Regions from separate parts of the Shewanella decolorationis genome, predicted to be linked through region 1. Evidence: predicted binding sites of a transcription regulator. Region 1 holds the regulator's gene; each other region holds the start of a gene.
What was found. Region 1 encodes LexA, which represses DNA repair genes until DNA is damaged. Its sites were predicted from a motif close to TACTGTATNNNNATACAGTA; they were not measured.
Positions count from the first base shown of each region.

Region 1 (8,320 bases):
TCAGACTCAATCCCAAGCCTGCTTGCCAAAGCACCGAAGGCAAAAAAGACCAATTGTCCTGATCCGTTATTAATTGATATGCCAAACTAACTCACTCTGATAATGCTCACTAACTTTCACTTCACTTTAAGTGAATTATTGCAAAAGTCGCCCCTTGCGCATCGGCAATCACCGCAAAACGTCCCACATCTGGGATATCGCTGGGTGGCACGCATAGTTGTGCGCCTAGCCCCTGCGCCTTAGCGGCAAAGGCATCACAATCTGCCACCATAAAATAGGGCATCCAATGGGCGGGGATCTCGCCCCATTCCGGCATCATTTTCATCATGCCCCCCATAGACTGACCGTCGATTTGCCACTCGGTATAATCGATGCCGGGTACATGACTGGGGAGCGCGGTCCAAGGAAACACTTGAGTGTAAAAACTGGCTTCGGCGCTAGGTTCACGACAAGCCAGCTCAACCCAACACAGGGTATTTTCTTCCCCTTGGCGACGTGAGCCTGGGTGGTTTTTAGCCTGCCACAGGGCGAAGCGCGCGCCTTCGGGATCACTCACCTGCGCCATCACGCCCGCATCACCCACCACATGGGGTCCCATATGTAATTGCCCGCCTGCTGCAAGGATGGCGGCAACTGTGGCTTCGATATCCTTAACCGCAAAATAGATCCGCCAATGGCTAGGGATCTGTGGTTCCGACTCAGGGATTTGATACATGGCACCTAAGTCATCACCGTCGAGGTTGAACAGCGAAAAATGGCCATTAGGAATCGCCATTTCCACCGCATTCCACCCAAACAGCGCGTGGTAAAACGCCTGTGCACCCTGCCAGTCATGGCTCGCCAGTTCGACCCAACAGGCCTGTCCCTGTGCGTACTGAGTAATCCTCATTGCAGACTCCAATCAAACAGATAATGTGTTCGAGTTAAGCTGGAGTTTGAGCAACTGTCCAGTTTTGGCGATAAAAAGATGAATATAAAGAAAAAGCCCTCAATTTGAGGGCTTGATTCGTACGAGAAATACTTAGGAGAACTGCGGCAATAAATTCGCCATCGCGAGTAGATGACAAGCCCCTGTCACCACACCATATAACACCACAAGGATAATTAATGGCGTGCCACCAAAGACTCTAAAACCTTGCTGGTTAGGGAACTGCTGTCTCGATTTATAGGCCATCAGTGCAGGCACGATGACGGCCCACACGGTTGCCGCTAAAGCAGCAAAACCTATGGCAATCAAAAAGCCATCGGGGAATAACAAACCTAAAATGGTGGGTGGCACAAAGGTAACAATTGCGGTTTTCATCCGGCCTGAACGCGAATCATCAAAACCAAATAAATCGGCCAAATAATCGAATAAACCTAAGGTCACACCGAGGAAAGAAGATGCCACAGCTAAGTTAGCAAACAGGGTTAACATGCTGTTTAACCAGCTGCTTTCCATCACTTTCGACAAGGCGCCGACTAACACGCCCATATTGCCGCCTTGGGCAATAATCTCACTAAACTGGCTGCGGGGAATGTTGCCCATAGTGGCGACTAACCAGCAGGCATAAATGATCAGCGCGATGAAAGTGCCGACGAAAATCGCTTTGATGATGGTCGATGAATCTTTGCCATAGTACTTCACCAGACTCGGCACGTTGCCATGATAACCAAAACTTGCCAGACCAAAGGGCAATGCCGCCCACAGATAAGGCATAAAGCTTTGATTGCCATCCGGTTCGAGCAACTTAGTCACATCGATCTCGATCAGTAAGTTACCAATCGCGAGGAAGAAAGTGATGATCATCCCGCCGAGCATTATAGTCGTTATACGATCCACCGCCTTGGTGCTGATCAACACGATACAAGCCAATACGACCGCAAACACAAATCCGGCAACACTCTGGGGTAACTCAATCCCCATGCCCTGCAGGCTATGGTTAACAATCGAGCCGCCGCCACTGATATAGGCGTAGGTTAAGATGTAGAGCACGAAGGCAATCGATACCCCATTTACGATCCGCCAAAACTGACCTAGGGTTTCCTTGGTCAAGGTATCGAAACTCGCCCCCGGCTCGAAATGTAGATTGGTTTCGAGCAGTAACAGTCCCGACATCAACATACAGAACCAAATACCGAGTAACATCAGTACCGAGTAGCCAAACCACATGCCAGCGCCCACAACGGGCAAAGAAAACATCCCCGCCCCGACTGTGGTGCCGGCAATAATCATGGCACCACCGAGCAAAGACTTACCCACCGGCTTATTCTTCGCCGCATTCATATGGTTAGCCATTAAACGATATGCTCCGCGGTCACACTCGCCACTATGGTTTGTCTCACTGAGGCTCGAAGTAAGCTATTGGCTTGATCGCGAATGCGCTCAACGTCGGATTTATCTTCCTTCTCGGAAAAATAGCCTAACTCTTTAAGCTTAACACTCAAGGTGTTATAGAGTTTCTTGTCGTAGAATTCTGGTGCAGTAATTCCATGCAGTGCCCCTAAACGTTGGGCAAGCAGATGGCTTTCAGACTCCAGATCCGAACGCTCCATCTTAGGTCTGTGGGCCAGCAGATTGAAAATAATCGCATAGCGTTGCAAAGTCTCGCTAACGCTTCCGGCCAGCAACAACATTTGGCTAGTGTGCTCAGTCACCACCGACAGCGTATCGCTTTCCTGCACTAAGCCCTGCTCAATAAACAGATCCAGCACTTGATTCACATAGCTTGGCAGATCCTTGATACCCATGAATAACTCCGCCTTCAGTAGCGGGTAGAAGTCACTCACAATTCCCAAAATCTGAGCTCTTGAAATCTGCTTATTGTTGGTTAAACAGCTGGCAATTAACGACGGAATGATAAACAAGTGGATGATATTGTTACGATAGTAAGTCATTGAGATCGCTTGTTTCTCATCAATCGACACTATCTCACCCAGAGGATCGGCATTGATGGAGAACTTATTCAGCTCTAATCCTTGCTGCACTAAGTGCTTGCCATCACCTTCGGCCACTGAAGTAAACGAAGTGTAAGGCACACGCTTAAGCAAAGTTAGGTACAAATCTAACTGACGCTCGAGTAAACAACGCTCAAGGGCATTTTGCTCCGACGCCAGCAACACTAAGCTGGTTAAGGTAATTGAACTGGCGGCAGCAGCATCGTTAATGCGGGTCATCACACGATTCGCTAACACGTTCACCGCTGGGGTTAACCAAGTGGGTTTTTGCTCAGGATCGTCGGCCACTTCAATGCGCCAGTTAGGCGCCGTTTCATTCAAGAAGTTTTGCAGTGTAATCGGCTCACCAAAGTTGACATAACCTTGGCCAAAATTACCTAATTTGCGAATAGCACCAAAGACTTGCCATACAGATTCTTTCTGTTTTTTCTTACCACTCAGCTCCTTGTGATAGGTCGCCACTTCCATCACGTGATCGTAACCTAAGTACACAGGTACTAAGGTGACTGGGCGTTCGATGCCGCGCAGCACACTGTTGATCGTCATGGCGATCATGCCCGTTTTAGGCGCCAATAGACGACCGGTACGAGAACGTCCCCCCTCAGAGAAATACTCCACCGAATATCCCTTAGCAAACAGCTGATCGAGATATTCACGGAACACGGCCGTATAAAGTTTATTGCCGTTAAAACTACGGCGAATAAAGAAAGCCCCTCCACGGCGGAACAGCGGCCCTGCTGGCCAGAAGTTTAGGTTAATCCCCGCCGCAATATGCGGTGGCACCATGCCTTGGTAATACAGAATGTAGGATAACAGCAGGTAATCCATATGGCTGCGATGGCAAGGTACATACACAATCTCGTGACCATCATGGTGAAGCTGGCGGATTTGCTCGGCACCTTTGATATTGATACCGCTGTAGAGCTTGTTCCATAACCAAGTTAAGAAACGCTCGGCAATACGCACTAGACTGTCGGAATAATTCGCTGCAATTTCATCAAGATATTCAATTGCTGTTTCACGAGCTTGGGTTTCTGAAATCTTCTTACTCGCCGCTTCTTCCTGAATCGCCTTGCGTAAGGATTCTGATTTCAGCAGAGAGTGGAATAACGCCTGACGATTAGGCAGCACAGGTCCCGTCATCACCTTGCGCTGACGGCGGAAATGCACTCTCGCTACCCGCGCCAATTTGTGGGCAATCCCCATGTCGGTGCCGTGCTCGTCGGCCATATAACGCAGCGATACCGCATTAGAAAACTGAACAAAGTTGTGGCGGCCTAAAAATAGGATCATCAAGCACTTACGTAACCAAGTGGGGTTCTCGCGCTCAAGCACAGCCGCCTTCATGGTGTCGTCTTCTTTACCCGGAGTACGGCCCCAATAAAGGCTGACAGGCACCAGCTGAATATCTAACTCAGGCTTTTCTTTATGGACGGCCAACAAACGCATAAAACATTCGAGGAATGGCTCATTGCTGGCACGCTCGCCAAACAAAGGCTTACGCCCTTCGAGACAAACGACGCGGGGCGCAACAACGCCATTGACCACGAGCGGCTCGTAGGGGCTTGGCAAACCCAGCTTAGTAGTGATCTCGCTTAACGCAGCAATATCACTCAAGGATTCTGTTTTCATTACATAAGCAAGCGGTCTGGAGGCGTCCAGATTCAGATCGGCAAAGGGATCCTGCGGCACAACAATAGTGTGCACTAAGTGTTTTTGGATCCAGCGTAATGATTTCAACCAAAGAGAGTCTTGTTTAGGCATTATTCTTATGCAATGTAAGTACGTTCATTAGCCCCATAGAATACCAGATTCTAGGGAACATTCGCTAATACTCTCCAATCGCGTTAAAAAGTGGTTAATACTTGCACTACGAATAATACTGTATATACTAACAGTAACTGTATAGAAAAACAGGAAAGAACATGAGACCGTTGACGCCACGCCAAGCCGAAATTTTAGAGCTGATTAAACGTAATATTGCCGAGACTGGCATGCCACCCACCCGGGCCGAAATCGCCACACGTTTGGGTTTTAAAAGTGCAAATGCCGCCGAAGAACACCTTAAGGCATTGGCGAAAAAAGGCTGCATCGAGATCATGCCTGGCACTTCCCGCGGGATCCGCCTCCCAGTTGAGGAAGAAGATAACAGCGAATCAGGCTTGCCACTGATTGGCCAAGTGGCGGCAGGCGAACCTATCCTCGCTCAAGAGCATGTCGAACAGTATTACCAAGTCGACCCCAGCATGTTCCACCCTGCCGCCGATTTCTTACTGCGTGTCAGAGGCGACAGTATGAAGAACATCGGTATCCTCGAAGGGGATCTGCTCGCCGTTCATAAAGTACAGCAAGCGCGCAATGGCCAAGTTGTGGTTGCTCGCGTTGACGATGATGTAACAGTTAAACGCTTTGAAAAGAAAGGGAATCTCGTTTATCTACATGCAGAGAATGAAGATTACTCCCCAATTAAAGTCGATTTAAGTTTCCAAAGTCTAACAATAGAAGGGCTCGCCGTAGGGGTGATCCGCAATGGAGATTGGCTATGAACAAACTACTAGGTAATGCCCCGCGTCACCCCGGTTTATGGCTCGATGCGGTACGCGAAACCAATACAGACTGGCAGCATACGCCTATCATCACTATGCCTACCGAGAGCAAAGGGCGCCAAGAGCTAATGCAACTTAGCAAGCAGTTAGCACAACTGAGCCAACAAGGCCGCTGGGTCGTACTCATCAACCCACCTAGTATTGGCTACAAGCAGTTACTGGCCAGCGCTGGCGTGCGTATGGACCGCGTACTTTTAGTCCATGCGAAAGATGAAGTCGAAACCCTGTGGGCTATGGAAAAAGCATTAACCAGTGGCACTTCAAGCGCAGTAATTACTTGGATCCACTCACTCGATGCCCGTGACAATCGTCGTTTGCAAATTGTGGCCAAGAGCGCCCGCGCCATGGGAATAGTGCTCGAAGGTGTCGTAAATCACTCGACTGCGGACGCGACACTCAAGCAGCCCGCTCACTTTGCCCAAGGTAGTTTTTTTAGCTCTGTTCATTAAAATTTTTGCACTGCGTATTTAGCCTTGAAAGCCGCCTCACCTGTGAATGTGGGGCTTTTTTTGGCAATTTTTCAGACAATTAGAAAAAGAAGTGATCTTGATCAATTTTTAAACAGCAAGTATGGTTGATTTAGGCGAGCATAATATATCGCCCGTTTAGGCAGAAATATCGGCAAATTATCGAATATCTCTTGCCCACACAAGTCGAGAAAATGAGTTAATTCAGCAGTATGTGCCAGTGTGGCTAATACCAGCAGTAACAATACTTAATCAAAAGTAAGCCGCCAACGCACGTTGAAGTCAAAAAAGCTTTTTTGGGAACTGAAGAGTTTGCATAGAGTTGAGACTTACTGTGTTGCTCTTCTTTGTAGTTGCTATTCGCAATTGGCAGAGGAGAAGTCTTGTGAAGCAATGGTTGTATTGTTTACTCGTGGTGCTATTCGCCCCACCGTTGGCCGCATCGGACATGCGGTTCAACATGACCCCCGGCGTAACAGAAATCAGTGGCAAGGTATATCACCTGCACATGACGATTCTGTATATCTGCTGCGCCATAGGCTTAGTGGTGTTCGGCATTATGATTTATGCCATGATCAACCACAGAAAATCCAAAGGCGCGGTCGCGTCTCACTTCCATGAAAGTACAAAAGTCGAAATCGCGTGGACGATCATTCCTTTTGTCATTCTGATCTTAATGGCGATTCCCGCCACAAAAACTCTGATTGCTATGGAAGATCCCAGCAATGCCGATCTTACAGTCAAAGTGACTGGCTCCCAATGGAAATGGCATTATAGCTACTTCGATCAAGATATTGAGTTTTACAGCATTCTCGCAACCCCAAGGCCTCAAATCGAAGGCGCGGAGGCCAAAGGAGAACATTACTTACTCGAAGTAGATAAGCCCCTTGTCCTGCCGATCAATCGTAAAATCCGTTTCTTGATGACCTCAGAGGATGTTATCCACTCATGGTGGATGCCCGCCTTTGCCGTTAAAAAAGACGCTAATCCAGGTTTTATCAACGAGGCGTGGACCCGTATCGACAAACCCGGCATTTACCGTGGCCAATGTGCCGAGCTTTGCGGTAAAGACCATGGTTTTATGCCGATAGTGGTGCAAGCATTGCCCGAAGCCGAGTTCGATGCTTGGGTTGAAGAACAAAAACAAGCCGCCAATGCCGCAGCGCAAGCCGCACAAGCCGCCTTATCGCAAACACTGACGAAAGAAGAGCTAATGGCTCAGGGTGAGCAAGTTTACCTTGGTCACTGCGCGGCCTGTCACCAACCTAACGGTGAAGGTTTACAGGGGGTATTCCCACACCTCAAAGGCAGCCCCATTGCGACAGGGCCTCTGAGCGGCCATCTTGAAATCGTGCTCAATGGTAAAGCGGGTACGGCCATGCAAGCCTTTGGCAAACAATTAACGACCCAAGAAATAGCCGCCGTGATTACCTATGAGCGTAATGCGTGGGGCAATAACACGGGGGATGCGGTACAAGCCAAAGACGTTGACGCCCATAAATCCGGAGGCACCAATAGCGAACCAGTAGCCACGACTCCGCCCCCTGCAACCACCGATGCGCCCGAGGCTGCGACAGAACCCGCCGCCAGTGTCGCCCCCGCGAGTCTCCCCACGCTTAGCCATGATGAACTGATGGCCGAAGGGGAAAAAACCTATGCCACGATTTGCGCCGCCTGCCACCAGCTAACAGGTGCAGGTATGCCTCCCGCCTTTCCCGCCCTTGCTGGCAGCGCAATTGCAACGGGGCCGGTCGCCAATCACATCGACATTGTGATGCACGGTAAACCGGGCACGGCGATGCAGGCATTTGGCACACAACTCACGCCACAACAGCTTGCCGCCATCATTACCTATGAGCGCAATGCATGGGGCAACAATACTGGCGATACAGTGCAACCCGCTGATATTGCTCGCCATGGACAGTAGGGGATTAAGATGAGCACACTGACTCAAGATCAAATTGCCGCCCATGATGAACACCATCACGGTGCACCTAAAGGCATCATGCGCTGGTTACTCACCACTAACCACAAGGACATTGGCACCCTGTATTTATGGTTTAGCTTTATTATGTTTTTAACTGGTGGCGCTATGGCCATGGTGATCCGCGCCGAACTCTTCCAGCCAGGATTACAACTCGTTGAACCTAACTTTTTTAATCAGATGACCACGGTTCATGGGCTGATTATGGTATTCGGTGCCGTGATGCCGGCCTTTACAGGCTTAGCGAACTGGTTGATTCCGATGATGATTGGCGCGCCCGATATGGCGCTTCCACGGATGAATAACTGGAGTTTTTGGATCCTCCC
Region 1 covers NZ_CP037898.1:3,806,259-3,814,578, forward strand. Annotated here, with positions in the region: gene EYR25_RS16995 (ribonuclease T2) at 1-90, shown strand, start outside; gene EYR25_RS17000 (VOC family protein) at 122-889, opposite strand; gene mtr (tryptophan permease) at 1,022-2,278, opposite strand; gene plsB (glycerol-3-phosphate 1-O-acyltransferase PlsB) at 2,278-4,701, opposite strand; gene lexA (transcriptional repressor LexA) at 4,863-5,483, shown strand; gene EYR25_RS17020 (cell division inhibitor SulA) at 5,480-5,992, shown strand; gene coxB (cytochrome c oxidase subunit II) at 6,396-7,937, shown strand; gene ctaD (cytochrome c oxidase subunit I) at 7,947-8,320, shown strand, end outside.

Region 2 (8,320 bases), 2.3 Mb from region 1:
TGCGCACCGCATACCAAGGCCCTTTGTCGAGCACTATTGCCTCCTGCATGGGGCGGTCGAACTCTTTATCGATGCCTGTCTTCACCGCTTCGTTCCAACGCGCAACCTGCGCCTTTAATGCCTTGCCCGGCATGCCGTAAATAGCGGCCAGTTCGTCTAAGGTTTCGGCCTTGCTGATGACCTTGTATTTCAGGCCCCAATCTAAGGTCTGTGCCTTGCTGGCACCGGCAGCATTAGTAAAACCAATGGGATAGACAGGTTGCCCTTTTTCATCTCGTCTGGTCATAATGGCGTCGGCACGGGCTTTACGGTCGGCTAATTCATTGAAGAAACGCTCACCTGTGCGCACATCCACAACAATGCCGTGGGGATAGGTAGCGATAGTGTTGAACTGGGAAGCCGTGCCAAATCCCTTCTCGTCGGGGGATGCCCATGGGCCAAGCTGAATTTGGTCTAAATGAATGGGATTGGCCCCAATAAGCATCATCTGCTTGAGCGCCTCAGAAGTGGCACCTGCATGGTTGGTTGAATCTAAATCACTATTTAACTCAGGTAATTGCATCATGCGGTATTCAATATCGCGACCAAAACCGCCAGTCGCCATAATCACGCCACGGCGCGCGCCGATACGACGTATTTTACCCGTGCGCTCATTGGGAAAATAAAAACCTTCGCGAACTTCGACACCGATCACCCGTCCGGCCTCATCTTGTACAAAGCCTTCGAGCTTGGTCTGATTTTTCATGGTGACGCCCTTGTCACGGGCGGCTTTAATTAGGGGGCGAATAATGCCAGCGCCTGAACTTTCAACGGTTTGCAGCACTCGCTGTACCGAGTGGCCGCCAAAGTGCTGAACAAACGGCTTCCAGTTCACGCCGTAATCGATCAGCCACTGGCAGGATTCAGCTGTGCCGTTACATACCAGTTTGAGCATTTCCACATCGTTCATGCCGCGACCAGCCCGCAGCATGTCCGCCACCATGGCATCTACCGAATCTTCAATCCCTGCCTGCTTCTGTAGGGCTGACCCCGCGACCGCCATCGCGCCGCCGTTGATGGTCGAGTTGCCACCAAACACGGGCATCTTATCGATAACCATCACGCTCACGCCGGCTTCTCTGGCCTGCAACGCTGCAGACATGCCCGCAAAACCACTGCCTACCACGAGCACATCTACAATTTCATCGAAGTTAATAGGAGCCGAGTCACAGCTAGCAGCGGTAGGCAACGCAATACTCGCCCCGAACCCTGCGGCCATGACCATACCGCCCTTTAATAATTGTCGACGCCCCGAATTAATACCTTGGGTTTTACTCATGCTGATTTCCTTCAATAATCACTGGAACTTGTCAGCGTGAAAGTGCAGATGCTGTGCCAAGCACCTAAAAAGAGGTATTTAAGCGGGGAACTTTGATTGCAGGCACAAAATCACGAAATATAAAGATCTACAATCACGATACTTAGTGATTAACTTGAAATATCAATGGAAAAACACTTTTATTACGAATCAACCCTAAGACTCTGTAGTAGTCTGCAACTGGAGAAATCCCTACAGAGTTACTTTGAGTTTATTCGGGATGAACTGCCTATTGATGGGCTATTTGTGAATATTTTTCGCAAACAATTTAATGATATACAGTTTATCGCCCATGTAGATAACACCCATTGCTGTACGCTCGATAAGCGCGTCCAAATTCCTGAGAAGATGGCGCAATACTTAGAAGATCCCGAGCGACCAAGGGTTAGAATTGTTAACGATATTGAGCATGATCCTGTTACTGCATTAGTCGCACCGCAAGTGATTAAAGATATTCGGTCACTGATTATCTTGCGGATGTCGATAGAAAATACCCATCTTGGGATAGTCGGTTTTTATGCCAAAACCACTGGAGTATTTAGGCCCCGCCATGCGGACTTAATCGCACCGCATATGCAAAACCTCGCGCTGATCACGGCGCTGAATTTAAGGGATCGCAACTTACTCAAAGAGAATGAAGCGCTCTCAAAACAAAACGTGAGTCTACGCCGCACCTTAGATGTTCAAAATGGCGTGGTTGGCGCTAATTCTGGCCTGAAACAGGTAATGCAACAGGTGCAATCCATCGCCAAAATCAACACCACAGTGTTAATGCTTGGGGAAACGGGCTGTGGCAAGGAAGTCATCGCCAACGCCATTCACGAATTATCGGAACGCTCGGGTAAGCCTTTTATCAAGGTAAACTGTGGCGCCATTCCTGATACCTTGATTGACTCCGAGCTTTTTGGTTATGAAAAAGGCGCATTTACTGGCGCCGATTCACGCAAAATTGGCTACTTCGAGCAGGCCAACGGCGGCACGATTTTCTTAGATGAGATAGGGGAATTGCCGCTTTCGGCCCAAGTTAGGTTACTCAGGGTACTGCAAAATAGTTGTATCACCCGCGTTGGCGGCCACGATGCGGTGCAACTCGATATTCGTATTGTGGCCGCAACCCACAGAAACCTTCAGGCCATGGTGCACAGAGAAGTGTTTAGGGAGGATCTCTGGTATCGGCTGGCGATTTTCCCCATCGAAATCCCATCACTCAGACAAAGACGCACAGATATACCTCTGCTGGTACAACATTTTATCGAGCAGCTCAGTGCCAAATTCAATTTACCGCAGCTGCCAAGAATCACCCCAGAACAACTGAATATTCTCAACCAATATGGCTGGCCTGGGAATGTGCGCGAACTCATTAATGTGCTCGAGCGCGCCATCATTCAGCACCCTGCAGGGCCGCTGGATTTTAGTTTTCTGGCGCCACAAAGCCTCGAAGCCGTGAAAACCCCATCCAATCAAACCGTGATTATTGATCCAAGTCATGCCAGCGATAAGCTGGTACCGCTAGAGGTGATGACCAAAAAATATATCAGCCATGCCCTAAGGATCACAGGAGGTAAACTCTATGGCCCAGGCGGCGCCGCGGAATTGCTGGATATCAATGCCAATACCCTACGCAGTAAAATGAAGAAGTTAGGGATTGTGTAATGCATAGTGTAATACATTGATAAGAAATGGATAGTTATGAAAAAGGCCACAATATGTGGCCTTTGATTTATGTTGCCGAGTTAGTGGGTCAATTAGAAGAAATAACGAATACCAACGGCATAGTTGTTATCCTGCAGATCTTCGTAGGCTTTATCGTCCATATCGCTGAAATCGATTTTGGCTTCGGCATACATAATAGTGTCGCGGCTATAGCGATAATGCAGGCCTAGTACGGCAAATTGACGGGTCCATTTACCTTGGATGACGGTGTTTTCATCGGTGTCCAAATCTTGGTAAGTCAGCAATAAGCTAGGTACGAATCCGTTATCGTAGTGGTAAGCGACGATAAATTCGGCGCCAGTTGAGTCGTAAAGATCGCCACCGACTAACTCGTTTTGCTCACTCTTATGGGCGTTAAAACCAACATATAGGCCGTCGGCATCACGACCCGGCGCATATTGGTAGAAGCTGCCGTATTGGGCGCCGATACCGATGATTTGATTGGTATTATCGACGTCTTTACCCGCAAGATTGCCGGTGAAGTCACCACGGTTAAAGCCCGCTAACACCTTAAATTTATCGGTGAAGTAGTAAGTGGCACTCGCCCCATAGCTAGGATCGAAGCTCAGCTCAGAACCATCGTTTAAGGCGTTGCCTAAATTGTCATAAAGCGCCACATCGCTATTTTGCTTAGAAGCGTATTGCACCGCGATATGCAGATTGCCAAAGGTATTACGGTATTGCAGCGCCGCATCCGCACGCCCCGCGCCGGTGAGGCCGCCATCGCCGAAGGTATAAGCACCGACAGACCAACCGGTAAAGGCATTGAGTACGTCAGTGGTGTAAGCCACATCGTAATAAGCCCCCCACTGCTTACCAAAGGTGAGCGAACCCCATTTGTCGTGCGACATGCCGACATAACCTAAACGATTAAAGAGAAAATCTGAGGTTTTTGAAGCCGATAACTGACCGCCACCTTGACCTTGGGTATAGATCAGACCATCGTCACTGGTGACCATGTTAATGCCCCATTCGGTATGGGCAAAGGAGCGCCAGCCGTTTTTCTCTTGGCGGTCGAAACGAAATCCCACGCGGGAAAAGTTATCAATTACTGAGGTTTCGTGGCCATCGTTTAACGCCGCAAAGCCTAGCCAACCCATCATATTGACGCTATTGGTTTGATCGTTATACAGCTCGACCGCTTGAGTTGTACCAGTGAGCAGCACCGCAGGGATCATCACTGCAAGCAATTTCTTTTTCATATCATCTACACCTATTCATTCAGCTAAATCATAAATAATCTTATGATTTAATTGGTTTATTATATTCTCCAGCCAAGACAAAGCAGTTAGCATGCCACGGGGCGGAAAAGCTGAGTTTCAAGGTGTTTTTTAGAAGTGGATCCGCCAATCACGAAATATCGTGATTGGCGGTAATTAAATATCGCGGAATAAATTAAATATCGTTACCAAATCCCGTGGGTTAGCGACAGTTTGATCACATATGTGTCATCAGGCTTGGGCGACCGCTTTGCTCGTTCGCCGTCTAGGCGCAGTCGGTTTAGCGGTTGTGGAGGTGGTAGATGCTGCGGCTGAATTGCTAGCATTCCCTTTTTTAGCGCCAGTACGGGCTTTTTTCCCGCCAGCAGCGCCTCTGGCTCCCGCTTTTCGATAACCGGACTTTTTAGTCGCGGCACGCTTAAAGCCCTGCCCCTTTAAGCCATTGAGGGCTGAGGGTAATTGAGCACCCGCATTTTCGATTAAGTTTTTTAGCGTCCCCAGCAGTGGCTGCATAAATCCTTGATAAGAAATTTCTTTATGGCAGATACCGTTCAGACTTGCCTCCCACAGCGCCGTCATATCGGGCGTCGTGGCGCTAAGGGGTAAGCTATTGATTAAGCCCTTGCCCACCTCCGTTGCCACAATCGACTTGCCCTGACGCTGAATAAAGCCTCGCTTAAACAGCAGTTCAATAATGCCTGCGCGAGTCGCTTCCGTACCTAAGCCATCGGTTTCCTTTAAAATTTTGCGGATCTCGGGATCAGTCACATAACGGTTAATCCCCGTCATGGCGCTCAGCAAGGTCGCATCGGTAAAGGCCTTGGGTGGTTGTGTTTGCTTCTCGACTAATTCACCTTGGTGACAATGAAGCACTTGCCCTAAGGTAAGCGGCGGTAGCTGACCAACATATTCTCCTTCCTCTGTGTCATTGTCGCCTTGCACAAAACTCGCTGTGGATGATGCGTCTTTTCGTTCGTTCTCTTCTCTGGCAAACAGCTGTTTCCAACCGAGGGACTTATCCTGTTTTGCCTTAGTTTTAAAAAGACCACCTTCGATCGTCACCTCGACCGTGGTTTCACTGTAGCAATAGGCAGGATAAAACTGCGCCAAATACTGACGAGCAATATGCAGATAAAGCTGTCTTTCCCGCTGGCTTAAGCCAACTAAATTAGGCTGTTTTTCCGTTGGTATAATGGCATGGTGGGCATCGACTTTTTTATCATCCCACGCCTTAGATTTAAGCCGAGGATTCGGCGCCTCAGCCTGTGCGACTAACTCGGGCGCACCGCCTGTAATGGCCGCTAATACCCCGCTTGCAAGCCCATGCTGCTCTGTGGGCAAATAACGGCTGTCTGAGCGTGGATAGGTGATTAGCTTATGGCGCTCGTATAAACTCTGGCAGGTATCGAGCACGTCCTTCGCGCTCATACCAAAGCGCTTGGCCGCATCGATTTGCAGCGCTGATAAACTGTAGGGCAAAGGCGGATTCTGCTGCTTATCCTTAGTGCTTAACTGGGTCACTTCGGCGGGTTTATCGGTGATCCGGCGCACCACATTTTGCGCTAAGCCCTTAGCGAGCACGCGCCCTTCCTCATCCATATAGGGTAAGCAGGCTTCACTGGGTTGCCACTTCGCCGTGAAAGCCTGATCTTTGTCCGTCACTAAGTGGGCCAGAACCTCATAAAAAGGCTTAGATTGAAAGTTCGCGATTTCCTCATCGCGGCGCACAATAAGTCCAAGGAGCGGGGTCTGTACTCGACCGACTGATAGCACGCCCTGATAGCCAACCTTTTTCCCTTGGATGGTGTAGGCCCGCGTCATATTCATGCCATAGAGCCAATCGGCGCGGCTTCGGGCAAGTGCCGAAGTCGACAAAGGAATAAACTCACGGTTACTGCGAAGTTGCGACAAGGCACGTTTCACCGCCTGCGGATTTAAGTCGCTGATAAGGAGTCGCTGCGTTTGTTGTAATTTATCGCCCGTCACGCCCAAATAGGCGATCACTTCATCAACCAACAACTGCCCTTCGCGGTCGGGATCGCCCGCATTCACTAAGGTATCGGCCTGTTTCACCAGCTTTTTAAGCACTGCGAGTTGGCTGCGGGTCGCGGCCTTAGGTTTAAGCAACCACTTCTCAGGCACAATGGGTAAATGCTCAAATTTCCACGATTTAAACTCTGGATTATAGGCATCGGGTTCTGCCTGTTCGAGCAAGTGCCCCACACACCAAGACACACAGTTACCGTTTGCGTCTTCAATAAACCCGTCACCTTTTTTGTGGGGTTTAGGCAGCACATCGGCAATTGCACGCCCAAGGCTTGGTTTTTCAGCAATATAGAGGATCATATCTACATTAAACACTGGATATAATTACAGTGTAATTTAGCCCAAAGCGGACAAGAGTGCAAACCGCCATTTAACCTAGAGGGTCGATTGAACACGATGAATGGCGATGGAACACTAAAGCTGTGTAAATTTAGTTGAGAACAATTCTCATCTAAAACTAAAATCCCTCGTATCCGTTACAAGGAATTGAGAACAAGAGATGAATACACTGACCTTGCCCTGTCATGCGAAACCCGCCTTTAAACCAGCGCTAGTATTAAGATTCAATCAATTAATGCTCTTTCATAGCTTATTGTTATTGGCGTTAAGTCTACTTTGTGAAATGGGGCTAAAAAGCTTGGGGCTTGAGGCGCCTTTCCTCTCTTGGGCTTTTATCCTGTTTCTACCTGTGGCGGTGAGCCTGTCTTTGCTATTAAAACATCGCGTTAGCCGCCGCAGTCTGGCATGGCTTTTTGGACTATGGATGCTGCTATGGCTGGTAATTTAAGCCAAGTTTACTTTGCCTTGCACGAATACCGTCCCCGCTATCCACTTTGGCTGAGTTAATAGTCTCGATCAATTCGCCTTATCTCCCCGCTTTTCTCAATGATTCAAGTTGCTAGATTATGAATCTCAATACTGCAGAGATAACACGCTGCAAAATAAAGCTCCTCAGTAACCACACCAAATAAAGAACGTTAAATTATCAATTATTTAACAACTTTAGCTATGAAGCGGCTTAAAAAGCCGTTATGTTGAAGCTCTTAGACGTGCGCACACGTCTTAACCTTAGGCCAAAGTGGCCATTTGGTACCCAAACTTACAAGCAAATTTCTTAAAAACTCTGCAAAAACAACAGAATATTGGAGTTGAACTATATGAATGAGATTGTTAATGCGGTCAACAATATCGTTTGGAGCCCCGCACTCGTTTATCTTTGCCTCGGTGTAGGACTCTTTTTCTCCCTGCGCTCACGTTTCCTACAGTTACGCCATTTACCCGAAATGATCCGTCTAATGTTTGATGGCAAAAGCACTGATGCTGGCGTGTCTTCCTTCCAGGCTTTAGCCATGACCTTAGCGGGTCGTGTGGGAACCGGTAACATTGCTGGTGTCGCCACTGCGATTACCTTCGGCGGTCCGGGTGCATTGTTTTGGATGTGGATGGTGGCGTTTCTGGGCGCCAGCTCCGCATTCGTTGAATCCACCTTAGGACAAGTCTACAAAGAAAAAATCAACGGTGAATACCGCGGCGGCCCCGCCTTTTATATTGAAAAAGGCTTAGGCATGAAGTGGTACGCTTGGACATTTGCCATTGCGACTATTTTTGCCTGCGGGATTTTACTGCCTGGCGTGCAAGCTAACTCCATAGGTTCTAGCCTAAAAACCGCCTTCGATATCGATCCTAACGTCACAGCAGCCATTCTTGCGATGCTATTAGGTTTCATTATTTTTGGTGGCGTAAAACGTATTGCCCACTTTGCCAGTACCGTAGTGCCCTTTATGGCACTGGGTTATATCATCGTCGCTTGCGTGATTATTGCCCTTAACATTGGCCAGCTGCCCGATATTATTATGTTGATCCTAAAAAGCGCCTTCGGACTCGATGCAGGCTTTGGTGCGATTCTCGGTCTTGCGATTATGTGGGGGGTAAAACGCGGTATTTACTCAAACGAAGCGGGCCAAGGTACTGGGCCGCACGCTTC
Region 2 covers NZ_CP037898.1:1,505,771-1,514,090, reverse strand. Annotated here, with positions in the region: gene EYR25_RS06790 (flavocytochrome c) at 1-1,318, opposite strand, end outside; gene EYR25_RS06785 (sigma-54 interaction domain-containing protein) at 1,484-3,010, shown strand; gene EYR25_RS06780 (porin) at 3,103-4,272, opposite strand; gene EYR25_RS06775 (DNA topoisomerase III) at 4,522-6,636, opposite strand; gene EYR25_RS06770 (hypothetical protein) at 6,836-7,123, shown strand; gene EYR25_RS06765 (alanine/glycine:cation symporter family protein) at 7,494-8,320, shown strand, end outside.
Region 2: EYR25_RS06775 (DNA topoisomerase III) is a predicted target of LexA. The motif match lies at 6,649-6,668, and genes of this name have one in related genera.

Region 3 (8,320 bases), 320 kb from region 1:
CAAAAGGTGCTTGAGGTAGGAACGGGCTCTGGCTACCAAGCGGCGATACTCGCGCAATTAGTGCCAGAACTGTGCACCATTGAGCGTATCAAAGGGCTACAGATCCAAGCGAGGCAAAGATTAAAACGACTCGATCTTCATAATGTCTCATTTAAATATGGCGATGGTTGGCAGGGTTGGTCGAATCGCAGCCCCTTCGACGGCATTATGGTCACGGCGGCAGCGGCCAAGGTTCCTGAAGCCTTATTATCCCAGCTAGCCGAAGGCGGCGTATTACTTATCCCTGTTGGTGAAGAGACGCAGCAACTGATGCGCTTTACCCGCCGCACAGACCGTTTTAGTTCTGAAGTGATCGAAACCGTCAAATTTGTGCCCTTGGTCAATGGTGAGCTCGCTTAAGTTTTTTACTTAAGTTTTTAGCTTTAGGTCACTTCGTTAAACACTTGACCTTAATGATTTGGTAAAACAGTAAGATAGCCCTAAAGAGGAGTTTTTATTGTTGAATGTGGGTTTACTCTTAAACCTCAGTTTAGTGTTGTTGCTTGCGGGCTGTAGCTTTCAGGCGAGTCGCCCCGCACCTGTCGAAAGTCTTTCCCACAGTTATTCCAAACATAACAAAGGCCACATTAAATCTAATTCATATAAAGTTAAGAAAGGTGACACCCTTTACTCGATCTCTTGGGCAGCGGGTAAAGATTTCGCCGAAATTGCTAAAATTAATCAATTAGATAAATCGTACACCATCTACCCTGGACAGATTTTATATTTAACGAATGATCGTGGGCAACATGGCAAAGGCTCTACTACTTTAGGTGGAAGTAATTCTGCGTCTAAAGGGCAAAATAAAGCAAATTCTGTTGATAAACAATCAGCTAGTAACAATTCTTCCACTAAAAACTTGTCAAGTGAACAGCAGAAAAAAACACTTGATCAGAAAGCCAAGCCTGCGTATTCTGCAACAAGTGCTCAACAAAATATTAACTCTTCGCTCGTTGCACCGACATCAACACTGCCAGACAGTGTGAGTCAGTGGCAATGGCCAGTAAGAGGTAAATTGATTGGGACATACTCTGCCAATGAGCAGGGAAATAAAGGAATTAAGATCGCAGGAAAACGCGGAGATATCATCAAAGCCGCTGCAGATGGGCGGGTGGTATACGCAGGTAGTGCTCTTAGGGGTTATGGTAATTTAGTGATTATTAAACATAGTGACGATTACCTTAGTGCCTATGCTCATGCAGATCAGATCTTAGTCGAAGAAAAGCAACATGTCCTTGCTGGACAGACAGTTGCAAAAATGGGCAGTACAGGTACCAATCAGGTAATGCTTCGCTTCGAGATCCGTTACCACGGCCAGTCTGTTAACCCACTTAACTATTTACCTAAACAATGATTGTTTAGGGCCTTGTTGGCATGGAGGGTAAAAAATTGCAGTAATTCAAGCAGTTTACATTAGGTTTGGGAGATTTGATCATGAGCCGCATAAATAGCACTGCCGCAGAAGAACTAGTAGATTTTTCCGTCGATACCGCAGAGTTTGATCTCGATAAAGAGGATATTGCCGCTGATTTAGTTCAAGAACTAGGACTCGAACAACAGGTTCAAGATGACCTGCAAAAAAATCTTGATGCCACCCAACTCTATTTAGGTGAAATAGGGTTTTCCCCACTGCTTAGCGCAGAAGAAGAAGTTTACTTTTCCCGTAAGGCCTTAAAAGGCTGCGAAAAATCCCGTAATCGCATGATTGAGAGTAACCTGCGACTCGTGGTTAAAATTGCCCGTCGTTACAATAATCGTGGCCTAGCGCTGCTGGATTTAATCGAAGAGGGTAATCTTGGCTTGATCCGTGCGGTGGAAAAATTCGACCCTGAAAGAGGCTTCCGTTTTTCAACCTATGCGACCTGGTGGATCAGACAAACCATAGAACGTGCCATCATGAATCAAACCCGCACGATTCGCTTGCCAATCCATGTTGTAAAAGAACTCAACGTGTATTTACGTACGGCTCGGGAATTAGCGCAAAAACTTGACCACGAACCTACTGCAGAAGAAATTGCCGAAAAACTGCAAGTATCCAGTGTTGATGTCAGCCGTATGCTGAAGCTTAACGAGAAGATCACCTCTGTCGATATCCCCTTAGGTGGCGATAACGACAAGGCCTTACTCGATGTGCTTGCCGATGACGACAACGTAGGCCCAGACTACAAAGTACAAGATGAAGACATTTCTAACTCAGTGGTCAAATGGCTCAACGAACTTAATACCAAACAAAGAGAAGTGTTAGCACGCCGCTTTGGTTTGTTAGGTTATGAACCCTCAACCCTTGAAGACGTGGGCGCAGAAATTGGCCTCACCCGTGAACGTGTTCGCCAAATTCAAGTGGAAGCCCTTAAACGCTTACGTGATTTGTTAGGCGCTCAAGGTCTCTCTGTCGAGGCACTATTTAGAAACTAAGGTTTAGAGACTAAAGTTTAGAAACTAGGCTTAGAAATTAAGGTTCAGAGACTAAAGTTAAGAGGTTAAAGTTAGAAGACAAAGGATTTGAATTTAGCCTTAAACCAGTTCAATAAGTCATAAAAAAACGCCCAATTTTCAGGGCGTTTTTTTATGCTTTCACGTTTATGCTATCGCGAGTTTTCACTCTATGTGTTAGCTCAAGCGTTTTAGCTCGTAGAGTAAATCTAGCGCCTGTTTTGGGGTCAGGTTATCGGGATTGATGGCTTTTAATTTGCTGACGGCTGGGTTCTCCACCGGCTCAGGCAGGGCTAACAGGGTTTGGATTGGTGCCCTAGTGCCGTTAACATTAGCACCTTCCATTTGATTATCGCGGCTCTCAAGCTGATGTAACTTGTGTTTTGCCGCCTTAATCACCCGAGCTGGCACCCCGGCAAGGGCCGCAACCTGTAAGCCATAACTCTTACTGGCCGCACCTTCTTGCACCGCGTGCATAAAGGCGATGGTGTCTTCGTGCTCAATCGCATCGAGGTGCACGTTATAGACGCCAGCCATGAGTTCCGGTAATTGTGTTAACTCGAAATAATGGGTCGCAAACAGCGTCATTGCGCCGACTTGTTGCGCTAAATATTCCGCTGCAGACCAAGCTAATGACAGACCATCGTAGGTTGAGGTGCCACGGCCAATTTCATCCATCAAGACTAAACTCTGTGCGGTCGCATTATGGAGAATATTTGCCGTTTCTGTCATTTCCACCATAAAGGTTGAACGGCCAGAGGCGAGATCGTCTGAGGCGCCAATCCGAGTAAAAATCCTATCGATAGGGCCTATGATGGCGCGATTTGCTGGCACAAAGCAGCCAATATGGGCCATTAGGGTGATAAGCGCCACTTGGCGCATGTAGGTCGATTTACCGCCCATGTTTGGACCGGTAACAATCAACATCCGGCGTTGATTGTGCAGGGTGACAGGATTGGCGATAAAAGGCGTTTGACTCACACGCTCAACCACAGGGTGGCGACCCGCTTCGATTTTTACCCCGATTTCGCTGCTCAGTTCTGGGCAGGTATAGCCTAAGGTTTCGGCACGTTCGGCAAAGTTACTCAGCACATCGAGTTCGGCTGCCGCTCTGGCAAAGGCTTGTAGTTCATGCAACTTGGGGAGGATTAAATCAAATAATTCGTCCCAAAGTTGTTTTTCAAGGGCAAGCGCCTTACCTTGGCTCGACAGCACTTTTTCTTCGTATTCCTTAAGTTCAGGCGTGATGTAACGCTCCATATTCTTAAGGGTTTGACGGCGCTGGTAATTTAATGGCACTTGCTGCGATTGCAGGCGACTGACTTCGATGTAGTAGCCATGCACTCGGTTGTAGCCAACCTTCAACGTGGCAATGCCGGTACGCTCTTTTTCCCGCGCCTCGAGCTGAACAAGATAATCAGTAGCCCCTTCACTTAAGCCTCGCCATTCATCTAACTCGGCATTGTAGCCTTCGCGGATCACGCCGCCATCACGGATAAGCATGGGCGGGTTATCGACAATGGCGCGCTCAAGCAGCTGTTGCTCTTCGGGAAATTCACCTAAGAGTTGGCCTAGTTTCACCATATGGGGCGCACTTAGCTGCGCGAGTGACTGCTGCAACTGAGGCAATAGGTTTAATGCTTGGCGTAGGCGGGCAAAATCCCTTGGACGAGCGGTACGCAGTGCCAGCCTTGCCATGATACGTTCGATATCGCCTAGGGCTTTAAGCTGCTCATGCAATGACTCATGGGCCGTAGTCTTGAGTAATTCATTCACGGCCGTTTGACGAGCAAAAATCTGGGCATGGTCCCTCAACGGCTGATGGATCCAGCGTTGCAACATCCGGCTGCCCATCGCTGTTGCGGTATTGTCAAGCACGGCTGCTAGGGTGTTATCTCGACCACCACTCAGATTTTGTGTCAGCTCGAGGTTACGGCGCGTTGCCGCATCCAAGACAATCGTATCGGTTTGATTGAAGCGGGTAATGGCATTGATATGGGGTAGGGCGGTGCGCTGGGTGTCTTTCACATATTGCATTAAGCAGCCAGCCGCTTGCAGCGACAGCCGCGCATCGGTAATCCCAAAGCCGTGCAAATCCTTAGTGCCAAATTGAGCCAGCAGCAGTTTAATGCTGGTATCGTAATCAAACTCCCATTCAGGGCGACGACGCTTGCCTTTGAAATGGTTCAATAATTCCATAGCGCCAAAATCTTCGCTATAGAGAATTTCGACTGGATTAGTACGTTGTAGTTCGGCTTCGAGGGATTCCTTCGTTTCTAATTCAGCAATCACGAAGCGGCCGGAAGACACATCGAGGGTCGCGTAGCCAAAACCAACTTTACCTTGGTAAACCGCGGCTAACAGATTGTCTTGTCTCTCCTGCAACAGGGCTTCGTCGGTCAAGGTACCTGGGGTGACAATACGCACCACTTTTCGCTCAACTGGGCCCTTTGAGGTAGCAGGGTCACCAATCTGCTCACAGATCGCGACCGATTGACCTATTTGAACCAGTTTGGCCAGATAGCCTTCAACCGCATGGTAAGGAATACCTGCCATCGGGATCGGATCGCCGCCACTTTTGCCGCGGGCCGTAAGGGAAATGCCCAATAATTCAGAGGCGCGTTTTGCGTCATCATAGAAGAGTTCATAGAAGTCACCCATACGATAAAACAGCAGCATATCGTGATGCTCTGCTTTCATAGTCAAATATTGACGCATCATAGGGGTATGTTTTTCTAAATCATCGGTATCTATAGGATTCATTAAATCGTTTTCGTCCGTTATGCCGGCCCAAAGCGGGGAAATAAGTCGTACAGTAATGGGATAAAATCAGTGAATGTGCACTGTTACTGTCTAAAATAAATTGACGCCAATCTTAGCAATAATTTTCTGAAAATTGACCCTTAAACCATGGATATTCACTGATATCCTGACAAATCTGCAGCACGAGTCGGTAAAAGCTTGTCTCAACGGGAAAATTTTCTGACTGAAAAATAAATCATTCACAGGTCTTGATACTGTATGATTGTACAGTATACTAGTCAGCAGATTATGACAAAGAGCTTCGCTTTTTGATCACCCGCTTTATTAAATTGAATATCACTTTTGACAGTACTGATACTGTCTAGATGAGGGAACAGGAATGAAGGTCGATCCAAACAAAGAGAAAGCACTTGCTGCGGTATTGAGCCAAATTGAAAAGCAATTTGGTAAAGGCTCCATTATGAAGCTGGGCGAAGACCGCTCTATGGATGTTGAGACTATTTCTACTGGTTCACTTTCCCTTGACGTCGCCTTAGGGGCTGGCGGTTTACCAATGGGACGTATCGTTGAGATTTATGGTCCTGAATCATCAGGTAAAACGACGCTGACATTAGAAGTGATTGCCGCCGCTCAGCGCGAAGGTAAAACCTGTGCCTTTATCGACGCCGAGCACGCGCTAGACCCTATCTATGCTAAAAAGTTAGGCGTAGATATCGATAACTTACTGTGTTCACAACCCGATACTGGTGAACAAGCCCTTGAGATCTGTGATGCGTTAACCCGTTCTGGTGCGGTAGATGTGATCATCGTTGACTCGGTTGCGGCATTAACACCCAAAGCGGAAATTGAAGGTGAAATTGGTGATTCACACATGGGCCTAGCGGCGCGTATGATGAGCCAAGCGATGCGTAAGCTCGCGGGTAACCTCAAGCAATCGAATACTCTGTTAATCTTCATCAACCAAATTCGTATGAAGATTGGCGTAATGTTTGGTAACCCAGAAACCACAACGGGTGGTAACGCGCTGAAATTCTATGCTTCTGTTCGTCTCGATATTCGCCGTACCGGAGCTATCAAAGAAGGCGATGAAGTGGTAGGTAACGAGACGCGTGTTAAAGTGGTTAAAAACAAGGTTGCCGCGCCATTTAAACAAGCTGAGTTCCAAATTCTTTACGGTCAAGGTATCAACCGTACTGGTGAGTTAGTCGATTTAGGTGTGGCTCATAAACTGATCGAAAAAGCCGGTGCATGGTACAGCTATAAGGGTGACAAGATTGGTCAGGGCCGTGCAAATGCCGGTAAATATCTGACTGAAAACCCAGAAATTGCTGCTGAAATCGATAAAACACTGCGTGAATTACTGTTGAGTAACCCAAGTGCATTGTCTTCATCTTCTTCTGATGATGAGAGTAACGAAGGTAATGTTGATTTCGAAACAGGCGAAGTATTCTGAGCCAGTCAGCCCGTCAAATCGCGGTCGCGCTGTTAGCGCGCCGCGACTATTCCCGCCAAGAAATCCGCTCTAAACTGCTCGAAAAAGGCTTTGAAGTCGTTGATATCGAGCCTGTGCTTGATGATTGTGAAGCATCTGGCTTTATCAATGATAAGCGTTATGCCGAGCTTCTTGTTCGCAGTCACATTACCCGTGGTCATGGGCCTATCCGTATTCGTCAAGCCATTGCCCAAAAGGGGCTTTCAAAGGATTGTATCGAAGCCGCGTTATCGGCAAATGATCATGATTGGTTTGAGCTAGCAAAAGCCAAAGCCATCAAAAAATATGTCACCCCTAAAGTCACCGAGGTTAAAGGCTCACAATCCCGTGAGCTAGTAGCGAAAGAAAAAGCCAAACGGGTGCGGTTTTTACTGAGCCAAGGCTTTAACTACGAACAAGTCTCCTATGCCTTAGATTATGACCCTTTGGCAGATAATGATGACTAATTTCATGGCATAAACTTGCCGCCCTAGGCTTGTCTGTTCATTGTCTTGTACGTTCGGCCGCGGGTGCTGGTTCGGCTCATCTTTAGCGCTTGGCTTTTGTGATAAGCCATGTCTTAGCAGCAAACTCACCGAAAATATGAGATTCCTAAGCCTATATCGCTATTCAAGGCTGGTCGTCTTTCCTTAGTCTGCTTATAATGCTGGGCAAATAGAAATACGGCTACCTTATGGTGTAGCTGGTCATGCTTACCCAATTCAGGACGATTTCATGTATCAAACGACAGCAGCGCTTAGAAGTGCTTTCCTCGAATTTTTCCGCAGCAATGGTCACCAAGTTGTGGACAGTAGCTCTCTTGTACCAGGCAACGATCCCACACTGTTATTCACCAACGCCGGTATGAACCAGTTCAAGGACGTGTTTCTTGGCATGGACAAACGTAGCTATACACGTGCGACCACTGCCCAACGCTGCGTCCGTGCGGGTGGTAAACACAACGATTTAGATAACGTTGGTTACACCGCTCGTCACCATACTTTCTTCGAAATGCTGGGTAACTTCAGCTTTGGTGATTATTTCAAAGAAGATGCGATTCGTTTTGGTTGGACCTTCCTGACCGAAGTATTAAAGCTACCGAAGGAACGTCTGTGTGTAACTGTTTACCAAACGGACGATGAAGCCTTTGAAATTTGGAATAAAAAAATTGGTGTTGCCGCTGAAAACATCATTCGCATCGGCGACAACAAGGGCGCGCCATTCGCTTCAGATAACTTCTGGCAAATGGGTGATACAGGTCCTTGTGGCCCTTGTACCGAAATTTTCTACGATCACGGCGATCATATTTGGGGCGGACGTCCTGGTAGCCCAGAAGAAGATGGCGACCGTTTCATCGAAATCTGGAACATCGTATTCATGCAATACAATCGCCAAGCCTCTGGTGAAATGTTACCGCTGCCAAAACCCTCTGTCGATACTGGTATGGGTATCGAGCGTATCGCTGCGATTATGCAAGGCGTGCATTCAAACTACGAAATCGATATTTTCCGCGCCTTGATTGCTAAAGCGGCCGAAATCATCGGTGTGACTGACTTATCTAATAAGTCGCTGCGCGTTATTGCCGACCATATCCGTTCATGCGCCTTCTTAGTT
Region 3 covers NZ_CP037898.1:4,125,074-4,133,393, reverse strand. Annotated here, with positions in the region: gene EYR25_RS18480 (protein-L-isoaspartate(D-aspartate) O-methyltransferase) at 1-399, shown strand, start outside; gene EYR25_RS18475 (peptidoglycan DD-metalloendopeptidase family protein) at 497-1,393, shown strand; gene rpoS (RNA polymerase sigma factor RpoS) at 1,474-2,454, shown strand; gene mutS (DNA mismatch repair protein MutS) at 2,650-5,235, opposite strand; gene recA (recombinase RecA) at 5,615-6,688, shown strand; gene EYR25_RS18455 (regulatory protein RecX) at 6,706-7,173, shown strand; gene alaS (alanine--tRNA ligase) at 7,442-8,320, shown strand, end outside.
Region 3: recA (recombinase RecA) is a predicted target of LexA. The motif match lies at 5,488-5,507, and genes of this name have one in related genera.

Region 4 (8,320 bases), 1.2 Mb from region 1:
CCTATGCCTAGCTGAGTGTGAAGCCTATAGATAAAAGCCGAGCAACTGCTCGGCTTTGTGTTTTAGGAAGCAAGACTAATTAAAACATGAGGTTGATTAGAAGTTCATCTCTACCGCTAAATAATATTCACGCCCTACAACGTTGTAGTAAGAACGTGGATAATGCGGCCAAGAGTTTTGGGTTTCATCAATCTCTGGACCCGCATCGAAGATATTATTTATACCGCCGGATAACTTAATCGCATCGGTTAACATATAGCTGGCGGCCCAGTTCACTTCGATATGACTGTCGATAGTGACGGCATACTTGTCCGCTAACCCATTGTTAATAAATGCCTCTTTACGCTGGCCATTCATGCTATCAGTGTACTTGAACAGCAGGTTGGTGGCGAAGTCATCATAGTTCCAACCGATATTTAAGTTACCACGGATTTTGGGGGCCGAGCCGTCACCGTCAATCAGATCTAATGGCTCAGAATCAGGGGTTAATTGCTCTTCCCACTTCAGCAAATAGGTGCCTTCGAGACGGGCAGTTAAATCACCGTAATTTGCAAGCTCATAACGATAACCAATAGAGAAGTCGATACCCGAGGTTTCTTGGGATGACATGTTAATCGCTTGGGTATTAACCTGGGTTAATTTACCGTCGGCATCACGGAAAATCTTATCGGCGAAGGCGTCAGCGTGATCCAAGATATACTGGGCGCTTGGGCTATTAACTAGATTGTCGATTTCAACAATCCAGTAGTCCAAGGTGAGGTTGAAATCGTTGTAATCCCACACCATGCCGAGGTTATAGTTTTTACCTGTTTCTGCCTCAAGATCAGGATTGGCGCCGATAGTGATGGGCAGTGAGTCAATCTTCTCACAGGCAGGGCCAGATCCACCCGCGGCATCACAGGTCGGGGTATCAATTACTGTACTATAAGCCGCGGTAGGCTCACCAAATAAGCGCTGCATATCCGGTGCACGGAAGGTTTCCGCATACAGACCGCGTAATAACAAACTATCAATCGGGCGATACTCTACCGCGACCTGTGGGCTAAATTGGCCACCCACATCGGATAAATCGTCGTAGTAGTCGTAACGGCCTGCAAGTGTGACGGTGAGGTTTTCGATTACCGGTACAGCAACCTCGGCATAACCTGCATATTGCTCACGTTCACCTTGGGCGCTGCTACCACCTTTACCCATGACACCGCCGTTAGTGGTAAATGTATCGGATTTGTCATAGAACCATTCTTTACCGTATTCGACGCCCACGGCATAAGCTACTGTTCCTGCCGGTAATTCAAAGGCATCGCCACTGATCCCTGCGTTGAAGCTCGATAGGGTGGATTGCCCCTTTTTACCGCCTTGGAAGTCCAGCAGTGCAGCATCGTCTGCGGAGATCACATCCAGTAGGGAATTACCGTTAGTACCCGCGGTGAGGTAGTTCCACATACTTTGGTAGGTTGGCGAACCTGCGGTGGTAGAGTCTACCGTTTGACGTGCAATCGACCATGAGGTGTCGTATTCGATAGTATCTGTGAGGTAACCTTTGCTGCCTAATAAGAAGGAGAAATTGTTCGTCTCAAAATCAGAGGTGCGCGGACCTAACTCAGACATACGACGAGTGTAGTAATAGTCTCCATCGGCAGCACCGGCGAAATCTCCGCCGAAGGCGGTAGTTTTATCGAAGACTTGGGATAACCCATTGAGCTCATCAATGATAGTGACGTTATTGCCCGACACGTTGAACATAAAATCTTCGCCAACTGTTGCCGATTCAATCTCAGTGTAGGTGGATGCATGGGTATAATCGAGGCGCGAATACAGCTGATGATTATCGTTTAAGTCTTTGGTGAGGTTGATCATTGTTGAGTAGCGCTTTTGCTCAGGCGAAAAGTCGCGCTGCGCTGAGCGATCGAACCCACACTTTCCATTGGCCATCATCACATAGCCTCGTGCTTCACAGTCGGCAGCACTTAAGGTTTTTAGTAATTTGCCATTGCTGTCTACTAGGTTAGCGCCATAGGAACTGTAACCAGCATAGTAGTTACCAGGAATAATATCTGTGCCCCATTCTGGGCGATCCGAGGCTTTTAACGCTTGACGGTCTTCATACTCAGCGAAGAAGGTCAAGTTCGCTTTATCACTGCTCACGCCAGTCATAAAAGAGAATTGGTTGTTTTGCAGACCACCATCGAAGGTGTCAGAGCGACGGTATTTGAAGGTACTTTGTTCAACGTCTTTCTTCAAAATGATGTTAATAACACCGCCCATCGCATCTGAGCCGTAAATAGCCGAAGCGCCTGTGGTTAAGATCTCAATACGTTCAATCGCGCCTAACGGAATGTTTGCCGTATCGACAAAGCTATCGGTACCACCGGCACCAAAAGGATATTTAGGCACGCGCTTGCCGTTGATCAGGGTCAGCACACGTCCAGCGCCCACACCACGCAGGTTGACGGCAGACGCCGCTGGGGTAAAGCCGTGGACTTCCTGCTGGGTCATTGAGCCACCAGAGTTTTGCGACAGATTACCTAACACGTCTTGAACTGAGTTAAAGCCGCCTTTTTCGATGTCGGCAGCGCTGACCACCACGATTGGGGAGGCATTTTCAAGATCGGTGCGTTTAATGCGTGAACCTGTTACTTCGATACGCTCAACTTTATTATCGATCACAGCCGCTTCATCGGCGGCAAATACTTGCGGTGTCACCGAGGCGGAGACTAAAGCAAGTAAACTAAAACGAACCGCACGAGCGACGGTTGTTTGCGTAGTCATATTTTCATTCCCTTAACAATGCCATGACGATCAGGAAGGGTTTCATCAAGGCTTATATTTATTTGCAACTGCCCTCCATAGCCGAAAAATTATCATTAACAACTTTAATATCAATAGCTTAATTGTTGTGTTGTTGATGCGTAAATGTTGTATTTGTAATCTTTGGCGAACTAATTAAGTGAGATAAGAAATAAATAATGACGGCATAGCGTGCGTTTTGTGGGTGGTTGTATCTTAATGTAACGAAACATTATCTTTACAATGTCAATTTTTGTACTAGGTCTTTAGTTTGATTGAGTTTTAGATTCTGTGAGCTACATCAAGTTGGGATAAAAGCGGTAAATTGGGAGTATCTTATTAACTGTTGAAAATAAGTGCATTATTGTTGAGGCTTCAGAGATTTAACAAATCTTAACAGGTAAGCAAATGGCTTGTTTGCATACTATGGCTTATTTTACTGTCGGGATGTGTGTCCATTGTGTGGTATAGCGAGGAGAGAGTTGGCCACGCTTCATGCACCAATCGGCATTGAGTCCTTGCCCTGCAAATTGGATCTTGGCTTTACCGCTGTGATTAACGCTATCCAGTAGTTTCATCAATTCTTTACTTTTAGGTTGTGGTTTGACTTCATCAAATAATCCTAGCTGAAACACACCTGGTGCATAAAAGTCCCCCAGCATCACACCAGCCTTGGCATAGGCATAGCCATCACGCCAAAGCCTAGATAACAGCCGCTGTGCTAATGCAATGAAATCGCGGGTATCGTCACTGGGATAAGCTAAGTTACCCGTAAGCACCTGACTGCATTTGGGCTGATGCTCAGTGAAATAACTGGTGCGAATAAATACGGATAGAGTGCGTGCAAGTTGGCCCTCTGCACGCAGTTTTTCGCAGGCTCGACAGGTATAATCATTGATGGCCTGTTGCATTGCGGTGAACTGGGTAATGCGTTCGCCAAAGGATCGCGAACTCACGATTTGCTGTTTTGTTGCGACGACCTGCTGAATATCATTACAGGCAATACCGTTAAGCTCGTGTACTGTTCGCTCGACTATTACGGAAAAGCTGTCTCGGATCAGTTTAGGCGGAGTATCGGCGAGCTGGAGGGAGGTATGTATCCCCATCAGTTTTAAACGTTGAGCAATTTTACGGCCAATTCCCCACACTTCATCAATTGGCGTCAAGGCCATTAAACGCCGTTGACGTTCTGTCGTGCGTAAATCGACAACGCCTTGAGTCATTGGGTATTTTTTAGCGGCATAATTGGCGAGCTTGGCTAAGGTTTTACTGGGGCCGATGCCGACACAGACACTGATCCCAATCCATTGTTGGATCCGTTGGCGGATCTCTGTAGCCAACTCCGCGATATCTTGACACTTATCGAGTCGAGAGAGGTCTAAAAAAGCCTCGTCAATTGAGTAGACTTCTACTCTTGGCACCATTTGTTCGAGAGTGCTCATCACTCGATTTGAAATATCGGCATAAAGTGCATAGTTGGACGAAAATACCGCTATGTTATGGGAGCGGATCAGGTCCATCACCTGATACACGGGGACGGCCATTTTTATGCCTAATTGCTTTGCCTCCAATGAGCGCGCAACGACACAACCATCATTATTGGAGAGCACAACAATCGGTTTACCTTGAAGATCGGGCCGAAATAAGCGTTCGCAGGAAGCGTAGAAGTTATTACAATCAACAAGGGCAAATAGTGAAGCAGTCATTTGAGTTTTTTCACCACACAAGTCACCACACCAAATAGGTTGAGTTCGGAATCATGGTGGATGGTAATGGCTCTAAATGCCGGATTACGGGGTATTAATTGCACAACCGGACGTAATTGCAATTGTTTAACGGTGAATTCACCATCAACCGCGGCGACCACAATATCGCCATGTGCCGCTTGCAATGACCTATCCACCACTAATATGTCGCCGCTGGAAATGCCCGCATCCACCATAGAATCCCCTTGTACTTTTACAAAAAATGTCGCAGTGGGATGTTTAATGCATAATTCATTGAGATCGAGTGATTGCTCAACATAATCGTGGGCTGGAGAAGGAAATCCCGCCGCAACGGAGGAGCTAAAAAGTGGATACTGTGTTTGTATACGCATAGGAAGAACAATAAAATTTAAGTGCTGTATATAAAAACAGTATAGCGTATTTTGATGACTTGTCGAAAGCGTGTTGAGTTCGACGGCAAATAAAAAGTTGCAGACATATTGCTACCATTGAAAGTGCCACAGTAGCAATAATCTTGAGACTACCTTGGTAACGGCCAATCTAATGCATGTGTTCGTTTTTGCTTGGCTTTTGGTTGCGGCAATTCTTCACCGCAACTAAAGGGGATGTTCCACATCATCTAGGGCTACTCCCTGTGCTGTAAAACTTAGCTTATCCATCCCAGTAAGAGCCACCAAAGGTAGTCCAACGGCATCAGCAGCAATAAAGTTATCAGCGCTAAGGGTAAGGTGACTTTCAGCAGATGGGTGAGGGGTTCCTGAGACAGTTGCATCGCCAAAATCAGTGGTGCCACCTGATAGGGAAATATTACCGTCGAAAAACCGATCACTTGCGTCATCAGTACCGCGGGGAGTGAAAACCCTGTCGCATTCGCCAAGTCCGCGGCCATGGGGGTTAATACCGTGGGCACGCCAGGCACGGTAGTGATCTAACCCACGATAATTCAGAGCCTATTTCACGATAAATACCGAGATTAGATAAAGAAGGCCAAAATTAAATTGGCTCGTTTTGGGATGATTTAACCAAAAAAAAGGCTATCTCTCGTCAATTTTATAGCTGCGAAGGATGTAGTAAATGTTATTCAAGCGTTGTCTTTCAACCTCTATCACTGGCCGCTCTCTATTAATGAGCTTTAGCTGAGCAAAACCAGGGAAAACAACTCCAAGAATGAAGGCTAAAAACAACCATTGGCCCCCATTGCCTAGATACCTACACAGAAAAAACATGGGCAAGGTAATCATCAGAATTTTGGAAGGCAGACTTCCCCAAATCTTTGCTTCAGCATCCTTGATGATTTCTTTACTGAAGTCTCTTTGAGCTCTTAATTCTTCAATAGTACATAAGGACAACAGCTTTGGTTGATTCGGTTCGATAGTCCAATGGTTAACTATGTCACGGCCAGCAATTTGGTGATAGTGCCCCTCAATCTGTTGAGTAACCTGATAGTTTGGTTGCTGTTTCATTAACCAACTCCATAATCATCTGCCATGAGATTACTTCGCTTTTTTCACTATATCGCGACCAGCAACCTCATTTTTGTTTCCTGAAACATGCTGTTTGACAGATGTCGTATCATCATTTTTTGATACCCCAAAGACTTCATTAGCATCGATACCTACCTTCTTAAATACTCTGCTTTCTTCTTCATAAATAGGAGGTAATTTGCCTATTTCTACCCTTGATTGTGCATGAGATATTTGAGCGAAGTAAGCTACTTCCTCTCTAACAGCCCTTGTCCAGTTATCGTTAGGCTCCAGTAGCCTAATAACTCTGTTGTATATCAATCCTACGTTATGGATAGTTAACAATTCAGGAGCAGTTTTTTCAAACTCCATTCCTATACCTTCCAACAACATAGGGTCGAGGCCACCTAAATAACTACGACCACTCACGCCAAGCAATAAATAATCTAAAGAAACATCTTTTGCAGTGGCAAAGCTACAAATCCTTTCATAAGGGATTGTCCCTCTTCTTTTCCAAGTAGACAAAGTTTGGGGGCTAACTCCAAGAACTTCTGCGACATCAGCGTCCGTGTAAACATCACTTAGTTTAGCAATTCTCGATAAAACATCTACAAGCTTTAATTCAATATTCATATTGACAATCCGATACTACATATGAATACTACATTTGAGTAATGAGTATTCTTTTTGTTAATTGTATATACATATTGAGGAGTTTCACTATGAACGTCAATAATCATATCCCTAGCCGTGACTTATACAACCAAGTGAGAGCTGGCTTTATTGGCCAGGGTTCTTCTTTAACTAAATGGTGCCGTAACAACGGAATCAAGCCACAAAATGCTATCCATTGCCTTATGGGCACATGGGATGGCCCTAAGGGGCAAGCGCTACGTGCAGAACTGATCAATGAATCCGGCATAGCTGCAATCTCCAAAGTGGCATGAGGTCGAATATGAGCATAACAGCCCAAGCAATACTGAAAAGGAGCAATCCTCAGATGTTTTTGGAAACGCTGTTTAATGCCTGTTTAAAGGAGATTCCAATGGCTAGAACCAGTTTGCTTAAACGTAATGCCGTCTCTATCCCTCACGCAATTGAGCTATGTCTCGAAGTCGCCAGACAAAAGCATAACTTTAGTGTTGATCGTGTGGCCGATGGTATGGGACTCGCGAATAAGTGGGTGATCTATAAATGGATGGAGTCAGGCCGCCTACCTGCGTTAATGATCCGTCCGTTAGAACAGACCTGTGGTGCCGATTTTGTTACACGTTATTTAGGCCATTCAGCCCATAAGCTGCTGATAGATATCCCCACTGGCCGCAAAGTAAAGGCGGTGGATATTAATCAATTGCAAGCCTCATTTACGCAAAGTGTCAGCTTGATCCTCGCGTTTTATGAAGGCTGCGCCAATCAAGCCGAAACCCTTTCATCACTCACGCAGTTGTTAGAAGGTGTTGCTTGGCATCACCAGAACGTGGAGCAACACAGCCAACCCCAATTAGAGCTGGATGGAGGGTTTGATGAATAACGAATATCTGATTATGGCTATCGCTAAGTTACTGCAAGGCTTAGAAAAGCATGAAGCGATGACAGTGCTAACTGAAGCTAAGCTATCTTTGAATTTTGATAAATCGCCCTTACCAGAGCTGAAACAGTGCGCCAATACCTATAGGAGAGGCCAGCCTACAAAAATCAGTCAAGATCCAGAAGTTGAAGCCTTTATTCTTTCTCTGCCATACATGAGGCAAACAGACATATTAGCTGAGGTAGCGGCTAAGTTTGGGGCTGATAGAACTCCTAGTCGATCAGGGTTAAGTCGCTACTTGATGATGAAGAGGAAAGCTGTATGAGTTATCAACCTCCTAAAGTCAGAAACACCAACACGTTAGTCAAGGCTGAGGCCATTTTTCAGCTAGTCGCTGAACAAGGGGACCAGGGCTGCACACTTAAGCAATTGCAAAAACAGTCTGGACAACCTCGAACAACGGTACATCGCGCACTGGCGAGCTTTACCACGATGAACTGGCTAGAACAGGTGGCGCTTGATGATCGCTCCGTGTGCTGGCGGGTCTCACCGACATTATTAAGGCTGGCATTTAATTTCCGCCGTAAAGCACTCGGCGGACAACAGAATGATCTGATGGACGTTGATGGAGCCATGGCAATGAATGCGATTGAAATTAAACAGAGTAAGGATGTCACCATTAAAGCCGTTAGGGTGTTTCAGCTTGTCGCGAGCGCATCCCTTAAAGGTAAAACGCTTGATGAACTGCAATACCAATCCGGCTATGCCAGAACAACCACTTACCGCTTGCTATGCACTTGGGAGCGTTTGGGCTG
Region 4 covers NZ_CP037898.1:325,787-334,106, forward strand. Annotated here, with positions in the region: gene EYR25_RS21165 (hypothetical protein) at 1-11, shown strand, start outside; gene EYR25_RS01445 (TonB-dependent receptor plug domain-containing protein) at 97-2,769, opposite strand; gene umuC (translesion error-prone DNA polymerase V subunit UmuC) at 3,219-4,493, opposite strand; gene umuD (translesion error-prone DNA polymerase V autoproteolytic subunit) at 4,490-4,885, opposite strand; partial or broken gene EYR25_RS01460 (SLC13 family permease) at 5,161-5,442, opposite strand; gene EYR25_RS01465 (hypothetical protein) at 5,549-5,977, opposite strand; gene EYR25_RS01470 (helix-turn-helix domain-containing protein) at 6,008-6,610, opposite strand; gene EYR25_RS01475 (helix-turn-helix domain-containing protein) at 6,700-6,924, shown strand; gene EYR25_RS01480 (hypothetical protein) at 7,023-7,508, shown strand; gene EYR25_RS01485 (hypothetical protein) at 7,501-7,830, shown strand; gene EYR25_RS01490 (helix-turn-helix domain-containing protein) at 7,827-8,320, shown strand, end outside.
Region 4: umuD (translesion error-prone DNA polymerase V autoproteolytic subunit) is a predicted target of LexA. The motif match lies at 4,908-4,927, and genes of this name have one in related genera.